One region of the Agrobacterium sp. 22-221-1 genome, then DNA from elsewhere that is predicted to be linked to it. Evidence: riboswitches for the same ligand, from Rfam matches in the RefSeq annotation. Region 1 holds a riboswitch; each other region holds the start of a gene.
The links. Region 1 has a riboswitch for cobalamin ahead of ACQZ5N_RS08680 (DUF1636 family protein). Riboswitches for the same ligand answer to the same signal wherever they lie in the genome.

Region 1 (7,684 bases):
GGGAAGGCCGAAACGCATGTCGTTCGGCCTTTCATCAAAAATGCGGACCAGAATGCCGTGTCGGCCAAGATGGCTGAACAGGTCTGCGGCGCGGGGAGCCCGCACCAGAGTAAACAGCGGTGTGCCGCCGGCAATTGCCAGCCCCGCTTTCTCCAGCATGGCGTTCATGCGCCGGGCGTCTTCGGCAAGGTGCAGACGCATGGATGATTGCCATTCCCCATCCGCAAGAGCCTGTGTCGCGATATGCAGCGCCGGGCCGGAAACCGCCCAGGGGCCGAGCCTTGCCTCCAGGTCGGCAGCGATATCGGGATGCGCAATCGCGAAACCCAGCCGAACGCCCGCCATGCCGTAAAACTTGCCGAAGGAGCGCAGGACCACCAGCGCATCCTGACCGGCGGCATCTGCGAGGCTTTCGGCAAGTCCCGTCTCTATGAAGGCTTCGTCCACGACGAGCAGTCCACCCTTGCGGCGCATGGTTTCGGCCAGCGACAACAATGCAGCGCGATCCGTGATGCGGCCATCGGGATTATTGGGATTGACCACCACGGCATAGTCATGAGCCGACATCGCGTTGATGTTTTCCACCTCGGTCACAGCCAGTCCGGCCATGCGTGCGGTCCGGGCATGTTCCGCATAGGCGGGTGAAAGCACGGCGCCGCTCTTGGCCCCGTGGGCGATAGCGATCTGGGCCAGCAATGGCATCAGCATCTGGGTGCCGGGGGAAAGCGCCACATGCCGGGCGGAAGGCGCATCGAAATGCGTTGCGGCCAGATGTCTCAATTTTTCGGCGGCGTCCGGTTCCGGCAGGCGCGCGAATGCGCTGGCGGGGACCGGCGAATGCGGATAGGAGTGCGGATTGATCCCGGTCGAAAGGTCGATCCACGGTTCCGGCGCTTCAGGAAACATCAGACGCGCCCTGCCGAGATTGCCGCCGTGACGGATCGCAGCTTTCGCCTTTTCTGGTACTGTCTCGCCCATGTTTTTTGCTCTCGCTTTCCTGTCGCTCGTGATCGAACGCCTGACCGGCTATCCGGACTGGCTGTTCAAACGCATCGGCCATCCCGTCACCTGGATCGGTTCGCTTATCGCGCTGCTGGACAAAAAATGGAACCGGGAGAGCGCGTCATTTTCACAGCGCAAGGGGGCAGGCGTGGCGGCTCTCGTTGTTTTCGCCGGGCTGACGCTGTTTGTCGCATGGTTAGCGCAATCCGTTCTGCTTTTCCTGCCCTTCGGCCTTTTGCTGGTCGCCGTGCTTGGCGCTTCGCTGCCGGCGCAGAAAAGTCTCGAGCAGCATGTGGAGGCTGTCGCCACTGCGCTGGAGCGCGAGGGTGTGGAAGGCGGCCGCAAGGCGGTATCGATGATCGTCGGGCGCGATCCGCAAAAGCTGGACGAGGCGGCGATCTGCCGGGCGGCGATCGAAAGTCTGGCAGAGAATTTTTCCGACGGCATCGTCGCGCCCGCCTTCTGGCTCGGTCTCCTGGGCCTGCCGGGCGGCGCGACCTACAAGGCGATCAATACGGCCGACAGCATGATCGGCCATCGCTCACCCCGCCATGAGGCCTTCGGCTGGGCCTCCGCCCGGCTGGACGATCTGGTCAATCTGCCGGCCTCACGGCTGAGCGGCGGTCTTTTCGTGGTCGCGGCGTTTTTTGTTAAGGGCGCATCACCTAGCGGGGCCATGGCAGCGATACGTCGCGATGCCCATCATCACCGTTCTCCCAATGCCGGCTGGCCGGAGGCGGCGCTGGCTGGCGCTCTCGGCTTTGCGCTCGCAGGGCCGCGCTCCTATGGCGGGCAGATGATCGAGGCGCGTTTCATGGGCGAAGGCGGCAGGGCGGCGCTGGTTGCCGGCGACATTCGCAGGGCGCTGCGGCTTGCGCGGGTTGCCGACCTGTTGTTGATCGGCCTGTTGGGACTTCTGGCGATCCTTATCGCGCTATAGCGAGCAGACGGTCGAGATCGAGGTGCTGTTCCATATGCGCCGCGAGGCGATCAAGAACGGCGTCCACCTGCGCATCGTAGTTCAGTTCCGTGTTCTGTCCGCCAAGCCGCTCAAGCCACGCGCCGCGTTGGCGGTCATCCGAAAACAGGCCGTGAATATAGGTGCCGAAGATGCGGCCGTCAGGCGACACAGCGCCGTCTTCATGCCCATCAATTTTCGAAAAAGGCAGGCTGTCGGTTCCGCGCGTGGTTTCACCGACATGCATTTCATAGCCGGATAAATCAACACCGTCGAAACTTTTCCCTGTAACGGAAACCAGCCTTTTGTCCCCCGTCAGAACAGTGTCGACATCCAGCAGGCCGAGCCCGTCGACTGTTGCCGGCGGTCCTTCGATGCCTTCGGGATCGGCAACGGTTTTTCCAAGCATCTGGTATCCGCCGCAGAGGCCCAGAACATAGCCGCCGCGTCTCACATGCGCCTTGATATCGATGTCGAGCCCTGTATTTTTCAGCACGGCAAGATCGGCGATGGTGGTTTTCGAGCCGCAAAGCAGTACCAGTCGGCAATCGGCGGGAATGGTTTCGCCCGGCCGCACGCGGATGAGCTCGACATCCGGTTCCATGTCCAGCGGATCGAGATCGTCGAAATTGGAAATATGCGGCAGGATCGGCACGGCGATGCGGATCTTTGCGCTAGGTTTCCGCTCAGCCGGGCCGGAAAGCCCGAGAGCATCCTCTGCCGGCAACTTAGCGGCGTCGGCAAAATGCGGCAGGAGCCCGATGGAGGCCCAGTCGGTCTTTTCCTCAATTATCCGCATGCCGTCCGAAAACAGGGCCGGGTCGCCGCGAAAGCGATTGACGATGAAACCTTCGATCATCGCCGCGTCTTCAGCTTCGAGCACGACTTTGGTGCCGACGAGGCTGGCGATGACGCCGCCCCGGTCGATATCGCCGATCAGGATCACAGGCGCGTCCGCAGCTCTCGCAAAACCCATATTGGCGATGTCATTGGCACGCAGGTTGATTTCTGAGGCGCTGCCCGCGCCTTCCACCAGCACCAGATCGGCCTGTTGTTTCAGGCGGTTGAAGCTTTCGAGCACGCGCGGCATCAGCCCGGCCTTCATGTGCTGATAATCGGCCGCTTTGGCATTTCCGGCGATCTTGCCCTGCACCACCACCTGTGCGCCGGTCTCGCTCTGTGGCTTCAGGAGCACCGGGTTCATGTGCACGGAAAGCGGCACGCCCGCCGCCCGTGCCTGCAGCGCCTGCGCGCGGCCAATCTCGCCGCCATCGGCGGTGACCGCCGCATTGTTCGACATGTTCTGCGGTTTGAACGGCATGACGGACAGGCCGCGCTTGACGAAGGCACGGGCAAGGCCGGCCACCATCAGCGATTTGCCGACATCCGAGCCGGTTCCCTGAAACATCAGCACACGTGCAGCCATGTCAGAATTCTATCCCCGCCTGCGCCTTCACGCCCGCCTTGAAGTGATGTTTCACGAGGGTCATTTCCGTCACCATATCAGCCGCGTCGATGAGCGGTTGCTTGGCGTTGCGGCCGGTAACGATGACATGCAGATCGGGCCTGCGGCTAGAAAGCGTTTCGACCACCTCTTCCAGCGGCAGGTAATCGTAACGGAGCGCGATATTCAGCTCATCGAGGATCAGCAGGCCGATGGTCTCGTCGGCCATCAGTACCTTGGCTTCTTCCCAGGCCTTTGCCGCCGCTGCGACGTCGCGTTTCAAATCCTGTGTGTCCCAGGTGAACCCTTCGCCCATGGTGCGCCACACGACCCTGTCGCCGAACAAAGTCAGCGCCTGCTGTTCTCCCGTCGACCATGCGCCCTTGATGAATTGAACGACACCGACCCGCCGCCCGGTGCCGAGCATGCGCAGGGCAAGACCGAAAGCGGCGGTGGATTTGCCCTTGCCCGGGCCGGTATTGATCATCAGCAGACCTTTTTCGATGGTCTTTTCCGCAACCTCGGCGTCCTGCACCGTCTTGCGGTTGACCATTTTCTGCCGGTGACGTTCGGCTTCGCTGTCGCTGATGTCGCGTGTCATCGCGTTTTCCTTTTCATCCAGCGGTGCGGGACCCGGTGCCCCCGCCGTTCGGAGCGGCGACTATACCCAATTTGCCGCACCCGGCAATGTGCGGGCCACAGGGCCGCGGCATTGACCCTCACGCCCGTTCAGCCTAAGGGTAACGGACTGACGGTCTTTTCCCGGCAACGGGAAAAGCTAAGAGGGAACACGGTTCCAGCCCGACTACCGGGTCATTCCGTGGCTGCCCCCGCAACTGTAAGCGGTAAGCCCGCACCGTAAAGCCACTGGACACCTCAACGGGTTCGGGAAGGCGGTGTCAGGGTGTAAAGCCGCGAGCCAGGAGACCTGCCGTTTCAGGAAAAACGTCTGCCGGGCGGGGTGCTCCGGTCAGTCGGTTAGATCGAACATCCGGTTTGCGCCTGTCCGCTTACCGTATTCGACATCCGCACCCCCGAGATTTTTTTGCAAGGCGCGGGAAACGATACGGTTTGGATATTTCAGCGACATCTTCATGTGCAGGCGGAAACACGCAGGACGAAACGGCGTCCGGCGTGACCGTCTTCGTTTGCAGAAGCTGTCGCGATGAAGCCGACCCCAATGCCGAACCGCGCCCCGGCTCACGCCTCGCCGATGCCGTCATCGCAAAGGCGGAGGAAACGGGTGTCACCGTTCGTTCCGTCAACTGCCTCGCCAATTGCAAGCGCGGGCTTAGCGCCGTGCTGCGCAGCACCGATGGCTGGTCCTATGTTTTTGGCGGGCTGACAATAAGTGACGCGGAAGATTTGCTGACCGGCGCGCGGCTGCTGGCTGCCGCCCCCGACGGTTTGATGCCCTGGCGCGGCCGCCCCGAACCCTTAAAGCGCGGCATGGTGGCGCGCATTCCCCCATTCGATTTTACCGAGGAGAGATCATGAGCACCCTTCTGGACCGCGTTCCCTGCACCATCGTCACCGGCTTTCTGGGGGCTGGCAAAACCACGTTGCTGCGCGGCCTTCTCGAAAAGCTGGACGGCAAGCGGCTGGCGATCATCGTCAACGAATTCGGCGATATCGGCATCGATGGCGAGATTCTCAAAGGTTGCGGTATTGAAAGCTGCCCGGAAGAAAACATCGTCGAACTGGCCAATGGCTGCATCTGCTGCACGGTGGCGGATGATTTCCAGCCCGCCATCGAACAGATTCTGAGCCGCCAGCCGAAGGTGGAGCATATCCTCATCGAAACCTCGGGCCTCGCCCTGCCGAAGCCGCTGGTGCAGGCCTTCCAGTGGCCGGCGATCAAGAGCCGCGTGACGGTGGATGCCGTCGTGGCCGTGGTGGATGGCGCTGCCCTTGCCGAAGGGCAGGTGGCGCACGACATGGAAGCACTCGCGGCCCAACGGGCCAATGACGAGGCGCTCGATCACGATGACCCGGTCGAAGAGGTTTTCGAGGATCAGGTCGCCTGCGCCGATCTTATCGTGCTGACCAAGGCCGATCTTCTTGACGATGCCGGCCTGGACAGGGCCAAGGCGCATGTTCTCGAACATCTGCCGAAGGCGGCAAAGATCGTCGTGGCTTCCAATGGCGCCATCGACCCCGCCGTGCTGATCGGTCTTGGCCTTGCGGTGGAAGAGGATATCGAAAACCGCCGTACCCATCATGACGGTGAACTCGACCACGAGCATGACGATTTCGACAGTTTCGTCATCGATCTGCCGGCCGTGACCGATCCGGAAGCGCTGGCAGCCCGTATCGCCGAGACGGCGGCTGCGGAAAATGTCCTGCGCATCAAGGGCTTCATCGAGGTTTCCGCAAAGCCGATGCGCCTGCAGGTGCAGGCTGTCGGCAGCCGTGTCAACCATTATTACGACCGCCCTTGGGCTGCGGGTGAGGAACGCCGCAGCCGCCTCGTCGTCATCGGCGAAAAGGGCATCAACCGCGAAAAGATCGAACAGATGCTGGCCGCCTGACGATGCACATTCTCGCCACCACATCCTCGTCTCTGGACGACCTGATCGAGCCGGTTGATCTCAACCAGCCCCGGTCGGATGTGGTGGTACTGTCTTTTTCGGCAAGCGATCTGGCCGGGCTGGAACAGGCTTGGCGGCGAACAGAGGGTGCGCTCCCCTCCCTGTCAGCCGCCAACCTCTCCGAGCTTCGACATCCCATGTCGGTCGATCTCTGGATCGAAAAGACGGCGGAACATGCCAGGGTTATTCTTATCCGAATTCTCGGCGGTGCGGAACGCTGGCGTTACGGTGTCGATCAGCTTTCCATTCTTGCACGCAGGCGCGGCATCAAGCTTCTGCTTTTGCCGGGTGAGTGCAGCGAAAGGGACGAGAAACTCGAAGCGGCCTCGACCGTCGATCGGCGGACTTTGGCCTCGGTCCTCTCCTTCTTTCGCGAGGGCGGGCAGGAGAATATGGACCGGCTTGCCCTTGGTCTCGCCGCTCTTGCAAGGGGTGAGGCATGGCCGGATATTGAAGCCGAACCGCTGCCGAAAGCCGGTTTCTACCGGCCCGGCAGGGGCGTTGTGGATAGGGCGGAAGCTTGCGCGGGTTTTCCCGACGGTGCGTCCCTTCTGCCCATCCTCTTTTACCGTTCCATGCTTCTGGCGGCAGATGCCGCACCGGTGGACGCGCTTTTCGAGGCGCTCTCGCAGCGCGGTTTTGCACCCTTGCCGATTTTTGTCAGTGGCCTGAAGGATGGCGAGGCGCTCCGTTTTCTCGAAACGGTGCTGCCCGATCTGAAGCCCGCCGCCATCATTGCCGCCACCGCCTTCGCCAGCCAGACGGATGAAAACGGCGCAACGCTGTTCGACCGTCTCGGCGTGCCGGTGTTTCAGGTGGTGATGGCGACGACGCGGCGGGACGGATGGGCGGAAAATGCGCGCGGTCTCAATCCCGCCGATCTTGCCATGCATGTCGTCCTGCCGGAACTGGATGGCCGGATTCTCGCCGGTGCAATCTCGTTCAAACAGGCGCGCATGGATGGCGGCGCGAGTTTGCTCAATGTACCCGAGGCTGATCGCGTCGAGCAGGTGGCAAATCGCATTGCCTCTTTCCTGCGGCTGAGGAATGCCCTTCCGCGGGATCGCCGCATCGTCATTCTGATGCCGGATTATCCCGGTGCGGCGCCCGGGCGAACCGGTTATGCCGTCGGTCTCGATGTGCCGCAAAGCGTTCTCGAAATGATGCAGGATCTCGCCGGGGCCGGTTATACGGTCAAGGATATTCCTAAGACCGCGCGGGCGCTGCTCGACTGTGTCGAACAGCAGGAAGCGGCAATTGATCTTTCCACCTACGAGGCTTTTTTCTCCGCCTTGCCCTCGGCATCTGCCGGGTCCGTGAACGCGACATGGGGTGTGGCAACCGATGACGATGCACTCGTCGATGGCGCATTCCGGTTCCGCGCCGCCCGTTTCGGCGAAGTGTTCGTGGCGCTAGCGCCGGACAGGGGCCGCAATGAGGATCGTCGGGTGGACTACCACGACCCTGCCCTGCCACCGCGTCACGCGCTTGTTGCCTTCGGTGCATGGATGCAGCGGATTGCGGGTGCGCATGCCATCGTGCATGTTGGCGCGCACGGCACGCTGGAATGGCTGCCCGGCAAAACGGTGGCGCTTTCCCGCAATTGTTTTCCCGAAATCGTCACCGGCTCGCTGCCGGTGGTCTATCCGTTCATCGTTTCCAATCCGGGCGAGGCGGCGGTCGCCAAGC
Region 2 (7,684 bases), on a different contig from region 1:
AGCGCTCGAAATCTCTGGAACTGGGCATGTCGACCTATTTCCTGGAGATGGCATTGTTGTCGCTGGCCCAGGACATCAATCAGCAGGGTCTGCCGCCGGTAAGCGCAGAGCTGAATGTCGGCGTCTTCGCACAGGCCGACCTGCATTGAGCGCTTTCGCAACGGCGTAAATCCGCCGGGATTGAGCGTTTCCACACCGATCTCCAGTCGTAGGCCCGGAAACGTTCATCTGCCTGTCCGGCTGGCTCCATCCTCCCGGAGAGGCATTCATATGCCCTCCCCCACATTTTCCCGGCGGAAGCCATGATGGAGGCCCGGTTCTCGCCGGGCCTCCATTCATATCAGAGCACCGCGCGGCGAAGCTTGGCAGCGGCGGCGACCATGTTGACCAGGGCCGGCCTGACCTCTTCCCATTTACGCGTCTTCAGGCCGCAATCCGGATTGATCCAGAGCTGCCGGTCGTCAAGCCGCTCTCGCGCCAGCGCCAGAAGATCGACCATTTCTCCAACCGCCGGCACACGCGGGGAATGGATGTCGTAAACGCCGGGACCGATCTGGTTCGGGTATTTGTAGGTCCGAAACGCATCCAGCAATTCCATCTTCGAACGCGAGGTCTCGATGGAGATCACGTCGGCGTCCATGGCAGCAATGGCATCGATGATCTGGTTGAATTCGGAATAGCACATATGGGTGTGAACCTGTGTGCGGTCGCCCACACCGCTGGAGCAAATGCGGAAGCATTCCACCGCCCAGCCGAGATAATCCTGCCAATGCCGGTGCCGAAGCGGCAGTCCTTCGCGAAGAGCTGCCTCATCGATCTGGATCATCTGCGCACCGGCCGCTTCGAGATCATTGACCTCATCGCGGATGGCGAGCGCGATCTGGCGGCATGTCAGGCTTCTGGCGATATCGTCGCGGACGAAGGACCAGTTGAGGATCGTCACCGGCCCGGTCAGCATGCCCTTGACGGGTTTGTCGGTGAGCGACTGCGAATATTCCCACCAGCGAACCGTCATCGCTTTCGGACGCGACACGTCGCCGAAAATAATGGGTGGACGCACATAACGCGAGCCGTAACTCTGCACCCATGCATGCTGGGTGAAAGCGAAACCGGAAAGCTGTTCGCCGAAATATTGCACCATGTCATTGCGCTCGAACTCGCCATGCACGAGAACGTCGAGACCGATTTCCTCCTGCCAGCGAATGGTCATTTCGGTTTCCTTCTGCAGGAATTTTTCATATTGCGCATCCGTCAGCGCGCCCTTGGAATGCGCCGATCTGGCCTTGCGCACCTCCGGCGTCTGCGGGAAGGAGCCGATGGTCGTCGTCGGGAAAAGCGGCAGCGCAATGGCCTGCGACTGCACTTTCTGCCGCTCGGCAAACGGGCTCACCCGCTTCCTGTCGGCCTCGCCAATCGTCGCGATACGCTTCTGCACGGCGGCGTCCGTCACCTTCGGCGAGGATGCACGCGCGGCAACGGCCTTGGAGGCAGCCTCCAGTTCCGTCGCGACAGCAGCCTTGCCCTCACCGAGAGCCCTGCCAAGCGTGGCAAGTTCGCCGAGCTTCTGGGTGGCGAAGGAAAGCCAGCTTTTCAGATCGGCATCGAGGCCGGTTTCCAGTTCGAGATCGACCGGGACATGCAGCAGCGAGCAGGACGGCGCGATCTGAAACGCCGCCGCACCGCGTGCCGCGATCACCGGTTCCAATCGGGTAATAATTGCAGCGAGATCAGCGCGCCAGATGTTGCGGCCGTCGATGACACCCAGCGACAGGACGCGATTTCCCGGCAAAGCCTTCAACACCGCCTCCAGCGCATCGGGTGCTCGCACCAGATCGATATGAAGGCCCGCGACCGGAAGCGCTGCGACGGCTTCGAGATTATCCTCAAGCCCACCGAAATAGGTGGCGAGCAAGATTTTCAAATCCGGCGCGGCCTTCGACAAAGCCCGATAGGCTATAGCCAGCGCGTGCCGCTCCCCCTCGGAAAGATCGAGCACGGCGACCGGCTCGTCGATCTGCACCCAGTCGGCACCGGCCGCTCGCAGGCGACGCAGCAGCTCTTCATAGATGGGCAGCAACCTTGCCAGCAGATCGAGAGGCTTGAAGGCTGCCTCGCGCGCCTTGGCAAGCTTCAGGAACGTGACCGGGCCGAGAATGACCGGACGCGTATGGATGCCGAGCGCCTTCGCCTCAAGGAAGTGGTCGACCGGCTTTTGCGAGGTGAGCACGAAATGCTGATCCTCTGAAACCTCCGGCACCATGTAGTGATAGTTGGTGTCGAACCATTTGGTCATTTCCAGCGCCGGAACGCCCTGACCATGATGCGAATGTCCTTCATGCCCATGGCCGCAGCCTGCATGCCCTTCGCTCTGGCTGCCGCGCGCCATGGCGAAATAGTTGGAGAGGGAAACATCCCCACCCGCCCATCCATAAAGGGATGGAATGGCGCCCACCATCACGGCCGTATCGAGGACATGATCGTAGAGGGAGAAATCGTTGGACGGGATATGGGTAATCCCCTTCTCACGCTGAAGCGCCCAGTTTTCGGCACGCAGCCGGGCAGCGGTTTCGAGCAGTTCCGTCTCGGAAATCTTGCCGGACCAGAAGCCTTCAAGCGCGAACTTCAGTTCGCGATGGCGTCCGATCCTCGGAAAACCGAGCGATGCGACTGGAATGGTCTTGTCTGGCATTGTCATACCCCATTTGGTTGTGGGGGCATGGGTAAAGCGGACGCGTGCAGGCCCGGCCTTTGCCGGACCATTGCAGCAACCACCGGGACACCCCGCCCGTGGACGTTATTTTGTCCTGGCAGGTCTCCTGGCTTACGGGTCGTCGCCTTTGTCCGTCTTCCCGGGGGTTACCCAGTGACGTGTTGGACAAAGGCTCGCCGCTTACAGTTGCGGGGGCAGCTCCGGTCTTGCCGATCGTCGGCGCACCGGATTCCCTCTTAGCTCCAGGATTGAAATAATCAGGCCCGGAGAACCATGACACCCGCATTTCTCACCACGGGCGTCACGATGTCAATAGACATAAAGAAATCTTTATATCTTTATTTCACCTAATTCAGAGCGCGACCGCACCCGGCCCCGGCACCGCACCGGCCGGCACCTTGCCCAGAATGATCATGCCAAGCACTTCGTCCTTGGTGACATCCTGCGTGCGGGCATGGCCCACCACCTTTCCGTTCTTCATCACGAAAACCCTGTCGGCCAGATCGAAGACATCGTGAATATCGTGGCTGATGAGGAAGATGCCGATGCCCTGCCGTTTCAGCTCCTTGACGAGATCGCCCACCTGCGCCGTTTCCTGCGGCCCGAGTGCGGCCGTCGGCTCGTCCATGATGAGGATGCGGGCATCGAACAGAATGGCGCGGGCGATGGCGACAGACTGCCGCTGGCCGCCGGATAACGCCTTCACCGGTTCCTTGAACCGCCGGAAATTGGGGTTGAGACGCCCCATCACCTCGCGGGCCGAGGCTTCCATGGCGACATCGTCAAGCGTGCCCCATTTCGTCTTCAGCTCGCGACCGAGATAAAGATTGGCGGCCGCATCGACATTGTCGGCCACGGCGAGCGTCTGGTAGATGGTCTCGATACCGTATTTCTTGGCGTCGCGGGGATTGCGGATATCCGCATCCTCGCCATTGATGAGGATATCGCCGCCATCGCGCCGGTATGCGCCGGAGAGAATTTTGATAAGGGTCGATTTGCCCGCGCCATTGTGGCCGAGAAGGGCGACCACCTCACCGGGGAAAAGATCGACAGAGGCGTTTTCCACCGCGTGGATGCCGCCGAAGGAAATGGAAATATTGCGCATTTCCACGAGGGGCGTGACTTGGTCCGTCATAGGAGTTCTCCTCGGTTCTTACTTGGCGCGGGCGCGGTAGATGGTGTCGAGCCAGACGGCGACGACCAGAACCACACCAACGACGATGCGCTGGAAGGGCGTATCGATGCCCACCAGCACCATGCCGGATTGCAGCGACTGCATGACGAGCGCGCCGAGCATCGCGCCCGCTATGGTTCCGACACCGCCGGCAAGCGAGGTGCCGCCGATGACGGCCGCCGCGATGGTGTAAAGCTCGTCCAGCTCGCCCTGGGCATTGGTGGCCGCGTTGAGGCGGGCGGTCGAGATGGCCGCCGCGATGGCGCACAGAACGCCCATCAGCGTGAAGATTTTCACCGTCACCCAGCGGGTCTTGATGCCGGCGAGTTCGGCCGCTTCCGGATTGCCGCCGATGGCGAAGACATAACGCCCGAAACGCAGTCGCGTGGCGATGAAGGTCATGACCGCACCCACGGCAAGCGCCATCAGCACCGGAATGGCGATGCCATGCGAAATGAACAGACCGCCTTCAGGCCAGGCGATGCCATTGGCATCGGCATAGTTGCGGGCGATGTTGACCGGCCATGGGTAGCTGTTGACCACCGCCACGAAACCGATGACGACGAGGCAACCGAGCGCGGCCAGAAAATATTCCGCCCAGACGGGCCGCAACGGAAAGCCGAAACGGCGGCGCTGATGGCGGGAGTTCAGGATGACCGCAATGATGGCGACGCAGGCGATGACCGCGGCGATCCAGCTCCATGTCGCGCCGATCGAACCGCTGGTGCCGCCGCCCATCAGGCGGAAGGTTGAATCCATCGGCGCCACGGTGCGGCCGCTGGTGATGAACCATGTGCCGCCGCGCCAGACCAGCAGACCGCCAAGCGTGACGATGAAGGACGGCACGTTGAGGAAGGCGATGATGGAGCCCTGCAACATGCCGATGGCGCCGCCGACGAGAATGCCGACCATAAGCGTGACGATCCATGTCGCCCAATGTTCGAAGCCGAGGATCTGCGGCAGGATTTCCGCCTGCATGACACCCATGATCATGCCGGAAAAACCGAGGATCGACCCGACCGAAAGGTCGATATTGCGGGTGACGATGACGAGCACCATGCCGGTCGCCATGACGGCCACGGACGCGGTCTGCACGGAGAGGTTCCAGAGGTTTCGCGGCGTCAGGAACAGCCCGCCGGACAGGATATGAAATCCGATCCAGATCAGAAGAAGCGCGCCGACCATGCCGAGCAGCCTGGTATCCAGCTCGGTGGCGTTGATGAAGCGCGTTATCGAGCCTGTTTTTTCCGTCTTTTGCGACGTTGTGGAATTGGATTGGGTCATATCGGCCATGAACTGCCGGTGCTCCTCACATCTTAGAGCGTTTTCGCTTTCCCTGAAACGCGAAAACGCTCCAAATCTTTGTTCTGGCGCATTTCCGAACGGAAAACCGGGGCCCACTTTTCCTGGAAATGCTCTAAAGGCGCCGCGCCATGAACCATGGCGCAGCGCCCGAACCGGGACCTATTCGATCAATCGCAGGCTTTGACGGTTCCGGCCTTCACACCCTGGCAGGCCGTTTCCTTCTTGATCCAGCCGGCATCGATGACGACGTTCAGATTGTCCTTGGTGATGGCGATCGGCTTCAGGAAGACCGACTGCATCGTGACCTTCTTCGGGCCGCCATCAAAGGCCGTGACGCCCTTGATCTCCGTCATTTTCTTGCCGCCGGCCAGTTCCAGCGCGATACCGGCCGCTTCCTTGCCGAGTTCACGGCTGTCCTTCCAGACCGACACCGTCTGCGTGCCGAGCGCGACGCGGTTCAGCGCGGCGAAATCGGCATCCTGACCGGAAACGGGAACCGAACCGGCCATGCCCTGCGCGGCGAGAGCGGCGATTGCACCGCCAGCCGTGCCGTCATTCGAGGCGACGACCGCATCGACCTTATTGTTATTCTTGGTCAGGAACTGTTCCATGTTCTTCTGGGCATTTTCCGGCTTCCAGCCATCGGTATAGGCTTCGCCGACATTCTTGATCTTGCCTCCGTCAATGGCCGCCTTCAGCACTTCCTGCTGACCGGCGAACAGGAAGTCCGCATTCGGATCGGAAGAAGAGCCCTTGATGAAGACGTAATTGCCTTCGGGCTTCACCTTGAAGACTTCGGCAGCCTGCAGACGGCCGACTTCCTTGTTATCGAAGGTGATGTAGAAGGCGTTCTGGTTTTCGATCAGGCGGTCGTAACCCACGACCGGAATGCCCTCGGCAACGGCCTTTTCAACGGCTGGGCCAATCGCGTCGCTGTCCTGCGCCAGAATGATCAGCGCGTTGGCGCCCTGCGAGATCAGCGATTCCACGTCGGTCAGCTGCTTTGCGGCGGATGATTGCGCATCGGCGGAGATGTATTTCGCGCCGGCCTTGTCGAGCGCCGCCTTGATGGCTGCCTCATCCGTTTTCCAGCGTTCTTCCTGGAAATTCGACCAGGAAACGCCGACGACGAGATCAGCGGCCATGGCGGCAGTGTGCAGTGAAACGAGTACGGCTGTACCCGCCAAAAGCTTGGCAAAAGAATTCATGATGTCCTCCCGGTAAGGGCGAAGCCTGCACCTCCATGCAGGAAAAACGCCCGGAAAAAGCTGCCGGTCTCTGTGGTTTCACAATTTTCTCGACAGTCGAGAAAATTAATGTCAGAGATTCCCCATGCTGTCAACAACGGCTGCGGGCAGCATCCGGGTGCCTTGATCTTCGCTCTGGCATGCGCCATCAGAGTGGATCAGCACGACAGGAAAAAGGCCGTTCAGGGAGCATGCCCCAGCCCATGTCCGCCATTGCAAGTACGGAACTGGTGCGCCAGAAAAACAGCCTGTCGGTGATGGCGGCGCTGCGCCTGCACGGCAGCCTTTCCCATACCGACATGTCGTCCTTCACCGGGCTTGCCTCCGCAACCGTCTCCGCCATCACCACCGAGCTTGAGCGGGCCGGGCTCATTTTGCGGAAAGAGCAGCTAGCCACCGCCGGCCGTGGCCGGCCACGCATTCTCTTCGGCCCGCGCGGCGCTTTCTGCCATGTCGCCATCGTCATCATCTCTTCCGACAGCGTGCAATATTCGCTGGTCGATTATGCCGGCAAGCTGGTGGACCGCTTCACCGAACAGAGGATTACGGCTGAAAAAGGCACATTCGGCGGCGCGATCCTCGCCGGCCTCGCAAGACTTGCCGATCGCTCGCGCATCGACCGGCACGATATCCTCCAGGTCTCGATCAGCAGCAAGGGGCTGGTGGATGCGGCCACGGCAACGCTCGTCTGGTCGCCGGTTCTCGGTGACGAAAGGATCGATTTCCAGCGGCTCGTTTCCGAGGACGGCCGCATTCGCGTGACGCTGAACAACGAGACGCTGCTGGCCGCAAAAGCCATCTGGATGCGGGAGCAGGCACGGGAAAACCCGGCGCCGGAGGCCCTCGTCACCCTGTCGCTCGGCCACAGCATCGGCCTTGGCATCGCCCGCTCGACGGGCGGCGCAATCGAGGTCAGCGCCCCCAATTTCGGCCATATGCTGCATCTGGCCGACGGCGCACTGTGCCGTTGCGACACCAAAGGCTGCATCGAGGCCTATTCCGGGTTTTACGCCATCCTGCGTTCTGCTTTCGAAGCCCCGCCGCAGGCGGAACCGGCGAAATTCGTGCCGATCGCCGAGGTGGACAAGATCGCCGCTTCGGCCCGCACCGGCGCCCGCATGGCGCGGTTCGCCTTCCGCACCGCCGGCCTTGCGCTCGGCAACGGCCTTTCACGCCTCTTCAGCCTGCATGGCCACATGCCGGTCTTCATCACCGGCCCCGGCACCCGCTATTTCGATCTTCTGGAAA
Region 3 (7,684 bases), on a different contig from region 1:
GCGGATTTCGCCGTGGTCAACCCGGAAGACGATCCGCGCTACCGCGACTATGTCGATGACTATTTCGCCCTTGTCGGCCGCGTCGGCATCAACCCGGAAGCAGCACGCACCATCGTGCGCACCAACACGACCGTCATCGGCGCGCTGTCGGTGAAGCGCGGCGAAGCGGATGCGCTGATCTGCGGCCTCGAAGGCCGTTACGACCGCCACCTGCGCGACGTCAACCAGATCATCGGCAAGCAGGAAGGCGTGCGTTCCTTCGCCGGCCTCAGCCTGCTCATCACCCAGCAGGGCGCGCTGTTCCTCACCGACACTTTCGTGAACTATGACCCGACCTCCGAGGAAGTGGCGGAAATGGCCATTCTCGCGGCCAAGGAAATCCGCCGCTTCGGCATCACGCCAAAGATCGCCCTCGCCAGCCATTCCAATTTCGGTTCGCGCGATTCCGAAAGCGCCCGCAAGATGCGCCGCGCCCTGAAGATCGTGCAGGAAGCCGCACCGGAACTGGAAGTGGATGGCGAAATGCAGGGCGGTTCGGCCCTTTCGGAAGCGCTGCGCAAGCGCGCCATGCCGAACAGCGTGCTGACCGGCGAAGCGAACCTGCTGGTCTTCCCGAACCTCGATGCCGCCAACATCACCCTCGGCGTCACCCGCACGCTGACGGAGGGCCTGCATGTCGGCCCGATCCTGCTCGGCACGGCCCTGCCCGCCCATATCCTGTCGCCCAGCGTCACCTCGCGCGGCGTCGTCAACATGGCGGCCTTTGCCGTGGTGCAGGCATCGCATCCTTCGGTGTGATAGAGGCCGCATTAACGCAATTTTGAACTGGCTGTTGCCGCCTTGCGGCAACAGCTTATGTTATCTTCCCGAAACACGGATGTCGTGAAGTATAACGCCCCTGCCACCGGCCGGGGACATCGAACGGATCGAACAATTGACCCGCCGCAGCCGCATCATCGGCCTCCTGCTTCCCCTTGTTTTCATCGCCCCGGCCGCCGCTTTTGCGGATCAGGTCTGCGATACGCTTTATGCGCAATTGCGCGAACCGCCCCGCGTCATCGGCAATACGGCCGAGGTGCGCCGTTATGCCAATGCGCTCGCCCGCCAGAACATCGTCATCCGCAAGATCAGGAACGACCTGCGCGGCTATGGCTGCTCATCCGGCAGCGTCATCGTCTATGGCAATCCCAATGCCGGTATCTGCGCCGAAATCGGCGATGCGTTGGCGGAAGCGGAAAGCGAGCGCAACGCCATCATCCGTGACCGCGACGACGCCATGGCGGCCGCGCGTAGCGACGACGGCGACATCAGGCGTCAGCGCATTCTCGCCGCCCTCGATGCGAATGGCTGCAACACCGTGCCGCAAACGGAAACGCAATTGCCACCGCCTCCGGATGTGACGCGTTATCCCGACGCGTTTCGGCAGAATGGCGACGATCCGGGACAGGCGGGGCTTTCGCCCTACCCCAACGCCGCCGCCGAGGGCGGGCTTCGCACCCTCTGCGTGCGCACCTGCGACGGCTCGTTTTTCCCCATCGCCTCCAATGCTTCGCCGCTCGATTTCCGCGCCCAGGCGGAGCAGTGCGAAAAGATGTGTCCGGGGACCGAGACGGAGCTTTATTTCCACTCCATGACGGATCAGGAAACCGCCGATATGGTGTCTGCAGAAACAGGCAAACCCTACAGGGACCTGCCAACCGCCTTCGCTTACAGAAACGCCACGGCAAAAGCGCCAAGCTGCGCCTGCAACATGGCCGCCTATCACAAGGAAATGCAAAAGCAGGAAGAGGCCGCCCGGCCGCAGCCCGAAAAACCCTATTCCGGCATCACCACCATTCCATCACCGCAAGCTGACAAGGCTGAGAAACCCGCCGAACAGCAACAGGCCGCCAAGCCGCCGGAACAGCCCGTTCCCGAACGCGACTATGACCCGAACGACAGCCGCGTCCGCGTCATAGGCCCGAAGTTCTTACCCGACCAGACGGGCCGGATCGACCTGAAGAACCCGGCATTGAAGGGTATACAGCCGCAGCAGTGACATACATCGCGGAGCGAGCGCGCTCCCCTTGCTTCTTCTCCCCGAGGGGGAGAAGTCCGCGGCAGCGGGATGAGGGGGCGGCGTCAGCGATATTCGGAGAGCTTGCCCCCTCATCCGACCCTTCGGGCCACCTTCTCCCCGGCGGGGAGAAGAAACACGCGGCAACGTCCCGCCTTATTCACAGGCCTCCGCTTCTACACCCCGCCCCAGCGGTTACGAAACACCAGTTCCTCCAGCGGCACGCGCTGCCGCCAGCCCTTCACCGCCAGTTCCGGCTCGTTATAGAGCGCATCGACACGGCCGAGGCAAAGCCAGGCGACGATTTCGATATGGTCGGGAATATCGAGAATGGTGCGAATGTCGCTATCGTGGAAAATGCTGACCCAGCCGACGCCGATGCCTTCGGCGCGCGCCGCGAGCCAGAGATTCTGGATGGCGCAGACGGTGGAATAAACATCCGTGCGCGGATTATGGGTGCGGCCCAGCACCACCTTGCCGCCGCGCGTCGGATCGCAGGTGACGCAGATGCTGAGCGGCGCCTTGCGGATGCCTTCAAGCTTGAGACTGCGATAAAGCGCCTGCTGCTCGCCCGTAAACATCGCCGCCGCCTCCTCATTGGCGCGGCTGAAGGCCACGAAGGCCGCCTGACGGATCGCGCCATCGGTGACGAGGGTGAAATTCCACGGCTGCATGAAACCGACCGAGGGCGCGGAATGGGCCGCCTTCAAAAGACGCTCCACCAGATCGTCCGGCAGCGGGTCCGGCAGGAACTGGTCGCGCACGTCGCGACGGGTCTCGATGGCACGATAAATCGCCTCGCGTTCCTCACAGGAAAACGGGCGGGCGGGCGAGAGCGCATGATCGAACGAACTGGCGCAGGGCGGATTGCTTACGGACGAATCGGCTGGCATCGTTTATCCCCAACAATGCGAAGGCCGGGCGCAAATGCGCACCCCGCCTCGACAACAACCTGCCGCCGTCCGCGCGGTTCGGTCTATCCCGTCAGGCCGGTCTTCTGACTAGGCTTCATCCGCCCTTTTCGCCTTCCCGAATTGCTCCAGTGGCTTTAAAAAAGAACGTCCGCCTCACAGCGCTGGGCACGTTCCGGTCTTTCACCGGATTCCCGATTCTCCCGCCGCAACGGCGGGCACCTGACAGGCAAGCTATGGGCAAAAAAGTTTGCGAATGCAAGCTTCTTTGCGGGCGATGCGGCGATGTGACCATGGCACCCCTCACCTCCGTCATTCCGGCCTTGAGCCGGAATCCAGCCAGCCCAAGTCCTTGGGCTGAGAGGAGTCTTTTCGCCGCGCAGACGCGCGTCGACTGGTTTCCGGCTCAAGGCCGGAATGACGGGTCCTCCTTTTACCGCATCATTCCACCGGGAAATACCTGACATAAGCGAACTCATCCCCATCCGGTGACCAGTTGGGCGAGTTCATCGTGCCCTGCCCGCCGAAAAGTTCGAACAGCGTCTCGGCATTGCCGCCATCCATATCCATCAGCCGCACCCGCACATCGAGATCGCGCGGATGATCGAAGACATCGCCGTCATAGGAAACGAACACCACCTTGTCTCCCTTGGGAGACGGGTGCGGAAACCAGTCGCCATAGAGGCTGTCGGTGATGCGCTCGACGGCGGAGCCATCCACCCGCACGCGCCAGATCTGCATCCGCCCGGTGCGGCTGGAATTGAAATAGATCCACTCACCGTCAGGCGAATAATCCGGCCCGTCATTGCGGCCTTCGCCATGGGTCAGCCGCGTCTCGGCACCGCTTGTTATATCCATCGAATAGATGTCGAAGACCTGATCGCGAATGCCGCAATAGGCAAAACCTTTCCCATCCGGCGACCAGCCATGCCAGTAAGAGGGAAGATTTTTCGTCATCAGCCGTGGCGCGCCGCCCGTCGAGGCCATGAGATAAATGGCGCTCTTGCCGAATTCCACCTTGTCGGAAATGGCGTAGCGCGAACCATCCGGCGAAATGCCGTGATCGTTGTTGCAGAGCGTCGCAAAGCCGGTATCGACCTTTTCCGGCGACGCATCACCGGCAAGGGACAGGCGGTAAAGCAGCCCTTCGCTGTTCAGCAGCAGATATTTTCCATCCGGCGACCAGTTCGGTGCTTCGAAAAGATCGGGCGTCTGCCACACCACCCGCATCTGCCGGGTGCGGATGTTGAAGATTTCGATGGAGCTGCGCATTCTGCCTCCCGGGCGTGTCCGTGTCTCGTTCAAAGCGCCCGGTGCAGACATTCCGTTTGCATCCGCCATCGCCATGATTATGATCCTAGGGCGGCAGGCACCGTCCTGCAAATTCAAACCGGAAAAAACGCCAGCGCTCCGGCACCGTCCGCGACCCTTGCCGTTTCTCCTAAAACCGAGGTTCCGCGATGAATACCATCGCCGATCACGGCATCCGCTTCGGCCGGATCGCCGCAATGCTTCCTGTCAAAAACATCGAAAAGGCCCATGATTTTTATGTCGGTGTTCTAGGCTTTGAAAAGACCTCCGAAAACGGCACCCCCGTCGGCTTCATGATCCTCAAACAGGGCAATGCCGAGCTGCACCTGACATTGCAGCCCACCCACAAGGCGGCACCCTTCAATGTGGCGCATATGATGGTGAGCGATGTCGATGCGCTGCATGCGCTCTGCAAGAGCCAGGGCTTGCGCATCATCAAGGGCCTGCAGGACAAGGATTACGGCCTGCGCGCCTTTGTGTTTGAAGACCCGGATGGCAACCGCATCGATGTGGGGCAGGTTATTTGAGATGAGCGAACGGCGCGGGGTTTTCTCCGCGCCGCTTGCTTAAACACGAAGGCTTTTTGTGGAACGAGCGCATGCCCCTTGTTTCTTCTCCCCGCCCGGGAGAAGTCCGCGGCAGCGGGATGAGGGGGCAAGGGCAGTGAGTTACGGCAGCGTTGCCCCCTCATCCGACCCTTCGGGCCACCTTCTCCCGGGCGGGGAGAAGAAACGCACGGCAACGCCGGGCAAAACATCTCCCTACCCGCGCTACCTGTTTAATCACCGATCCCGGAACCGGTTGGTGATCGGATAACGCCGGTCACGCCCAAAATTCTTCTTGGTGATCTTCACGCCCGGCGCCGATTGCCGGCGCTTGTATTCGGCGAGATAAAGCAGATGCTCCACCCGGTGCACCGTCGCCACATCATGGCCGCGCGCCAGAATTTCCTCGACCGACATTTCCTTCTCGACGAGGCATTCCAGAATATCGTCCAGCACCGGATAGGGCGGCAGCGAATCCTGGTCGGTCTGGTTGGGGCGCAATTCGGCCGAGGGCGCCTTGGAAATGATATTGGCGGGGATCACCTCGCCGGAAGGGCCGAGCGCGCCCGGCGGCACATTACCGTTGCGCCAGCTGGAAATGGCATAGACCTGCATCTTGTAGAGGTCCTTGATGGGGTTGAAACCACCATTCATGTCGCCATAAAGCGTGGCATAACCCACCGACATTTCCGACTTGTTGCCCGTCGTCACCACCATGGAGCCGAACTTGTTCGAGACGGCCATCAAAATGGTGCCGCGCGTGCGGCTCTGCAGGTTTTCCTCGGTAATGCCCTCTTCCGTGCCCTCGAAGAGATCGGAAAGCGCCGAGAGGAATCCTTCCACCGGCTCTGAAATCGGCACGATATCGTAACGGCAGCCCAGCGCCTTGGCGCAATCGGCCGCGTCCTTCAGCGATTCTTCCGATGTATAACGGTAAGGCAGCATGATGCAGCGCACCCGCTCCTCGCCCAGCGCATCGACGGCAAGGGCGGCACAGATGGCCGAATCGATGCCGCCGGAAAGGCCGAGAACCACGCTCTTGAAACCGTTCTTGTTGACGTAATCGCGGAAGCCCAGCATGCAGGCTCGATAGTCCGCCTCCTCGCCTTCGGGAATCTTCGAGAAAGGTCCGCTGTCGCAATGCCAGCCGTCTGCCGTGCGTTTCCAGTCGGTGACGGCAAGTGTGGCCTCGAACTGGCTCATCTGGAAAGCGAGCGTCGTATCGGCATTAAAGCCGAAGCTTGCGCCGTCGAACACCAGCTCGTCCTGCCCACCCAACTGGTTGGCGAAGACGAGCGGCAGGCCGCTTTCGATAACCTGCCGCAGCGCCACCTGATGGCGCACATCCAGCTTGCCGCGATAATAGGGCGAACCGTTCGGCACCAGCAGGATTTCCGCCCCGCTTTCGGCGAGCGTCTCGCAGACACCCATATCGTTCCAGATTTCCTCGCAGATCGGAATGCCGATCCTGACCCCACGGAAATTATAGGGACCGGAAATTGAGCCCTCCGAGAAAACACGCTTTTCGTCGAACTCGCCGTAATTCGGCAGGTCGATCTTGTCGCGCAGCGCGATGATCTTGCCGCCATCCAGAAGCGCCACGGAATTGTGCCGTCCCGTCTCACCCTGTCGCGGAAAACCGATGACGATGCCCGGCCCGCCATCGGCGGTTTCCGCCGCCAGCTCTTCCACGGCCTTCAAGCATGCTTTCAGGAAAGCCGGTTTCAGCACCAGATCTTCCGGCGGATAGCCGGATATGAACAGCTCGGTCAAAAGCAGAAGATCGGCACCCTGCGTCGCCGCATCGGCCCTTGCCTCGCGCGCCCTGGCGAGATTGCCCGCCACGTCGCCAACGGTGGGATTGAACTGCCCGACGGCAATCCGGAGATGGTTCTGGATATCGTGTCTGTCGCTCATGGCTTTTCAATACCGCGCCCGTGCCCGCTCCGCAACGCGGCAATTGCATGGCGGCGTCCGTTACGCTTCGGCCGCGCGCGTTCACGCTAAGGTTATCGCCGCGCCGGCCAGACTCTTCAAAGTTCATGTCGCGTTCATCGCGCTTATGTGACAGTTACATGACACTTTTGCGACACCCGATTCACCTCCCCGGATCGGCCGTGCCGCCTGCAATACCGGAGTATGGGTTTGAGAGATTCGGCGCCAAAAACAACGGCTTCCGAAAAGGCTGGTTTCGTCTTTTCGCCTGCATGGACAAGGAGCCTTTCCAAGCTTTCGGGCATCGCCTATCCGCTTGCCAATCTGACGGTCGCGTCCGTCGTGCTGGTCGTGGCGCTGGAGTGGATCGCCCGCGGTTCGCTGAACGATGTCGGCGCTTTCCTCACCTCCTCCGCCCGCCCCGGCATGACCACCATTGCCGCCGTGCTTGCCCTTCTCGTGGCGCTGGATGCACTTCTTGGCAGGCGTTACCTGTCGCTGATCGCGCTTGCGCCGCTCTGCGCGCTGACGGGGCTGATTTCGGCACAGAAACAGACCTATCTTTCCGATCCGCTTTACCCCTCCGACCTGCTGTTCGGCCGCCAGATTCTCGAGCTTCTGCCGACAATGCTGAAGGCCCAGCCGATGACGGCAGCACTCGTCGCCCTCGGCATCTGCGCCACGATTGCCGCTCTCGCAGCGCTGTGGCTGCTGGCGCGCCGCCATTCACCGGGCTTGAGCTGGCGCGAACGCGCCGCCGGTCTCGCGCTGGCGCTGCCGCTTCTTGCCGGCCTTGCCTCGCTTATGGACTATTCGCATTATTCCTGGGTGCGCGATCGCCTCAACATCATTCCGATGATGTGGGATCAGCAGGAAAATTACCGCCATAACGGCTTCCTGATGGCCTTCGCCTTCAATATTCCGAT

Region 2: linked by a shared signal. The riboswitch ahead of metE (5-methyltetrahydropteroyltriglutamate--homocysteine S-methyltransferase) and the one ahead of ACQZ5N_RS08680 (DUF1636 family protein) in region 1 are both predicted to bind cobalamin.
Region 3: linked by a shared signal. The riboswitch ahead of bluB (5,6-dimethylbenzimidazole synthase) and the one ahead of ACQZ5N_RS08680 (DUF1636 family protein) in region 1 are both predicted to bind cobalamin.

What each region holds. Positions count from the first base shown of each region.
Region 1 is NZ_JBNWCL010000004.1:275,473-283,156, reverse strand. Features, by position in the region: gene cobD (threonine-phosphate decarboxylase CobD) at 1-978, opposite strand, end outside; gene cbiB (adenosylcobinamide-phosphate synthase CbiB) at 977-1,942, shown strand; gene ACQZ5N_RS08690 (cobyric acid synthase) at 1,929-3,386, opposite strand; gene cobO (cob(I)yrinic acid a,c-diamide adenosyltransferase) at 3,388-4,005, opposite strand; cobalamin riboswitch at 4,140-4,354, shown strand; gene ACQZ5N_RS08680 (DUF1636 family protein) at 4,476-4,901, shown strand; gene cobW (cobalamin biosynthesis protein CobW) at 4,898-5,935, shown strand; gene cobN (cobaltochelatase subunit CobN) at 5,938-7,684, shown strand, end outside.
Region 2 is NZ_JBNWCL010000003.1:332,560-340,243, reverse strand. Features, by position in the region: gene ACQZ5N_RS07285 (hypothetical protein) at 1-149, shown strand, start outside; gene metE (5-methyltetrahydropteroyltriglutamate--homocysteine S-methyltransferase) at 341-2,689, opposite strand; cobalamin riboswitch at 2,790-3,001, opposite strand; gene ACQZ5N_RS07275 (ATP-binding cassette domain-containing protein) at 3,063-3,845, opposite strand; gene ACQZ5N_RS07270 (sugar ABC transporter permease) at 3,864-5,177, opposite strand; gene xylF (D-xylose ABC transporter substrate-binding protein) at 5,357-6,397, opposite strand; gene ACQZ5N_RS07260 (ROK family protein) at 6,640-7,684, shown strand, end outside.
Region 3 is NZ_JBNWCL010000025.1:2,740-10,423, forward strand. Features, by position in the region: gene ACQZ5N_RS24350 (NADP-dependent malic enzyme) at 1-798, shown strand, start outside; gene ACQZ5N_RS24355 (DUF2865 domain-containing protein) at 935-2,038, shown strand; gene bluB (5,6-dimethylbenzimidazole synthase) at 2,233-2,949, opposite strand; cobalamin riboswitch at 3,027-3,208, opposite strand; gene ACQZ5N_RS24365 (TolB family protein) at 3,409-4,239, opposite strand; gene ACQZ5N_RS24370 (glyoxalase superfamily protein) at 4,428-4,805, shown strand; gene ACQZ5N_RS24375 (NAD+ synthase) at 5,061-6,740, opposite strand; gene ACQZ5N_RS24380 (LTA synthase family protein) at 6,963-7,684, shown strand, end outside.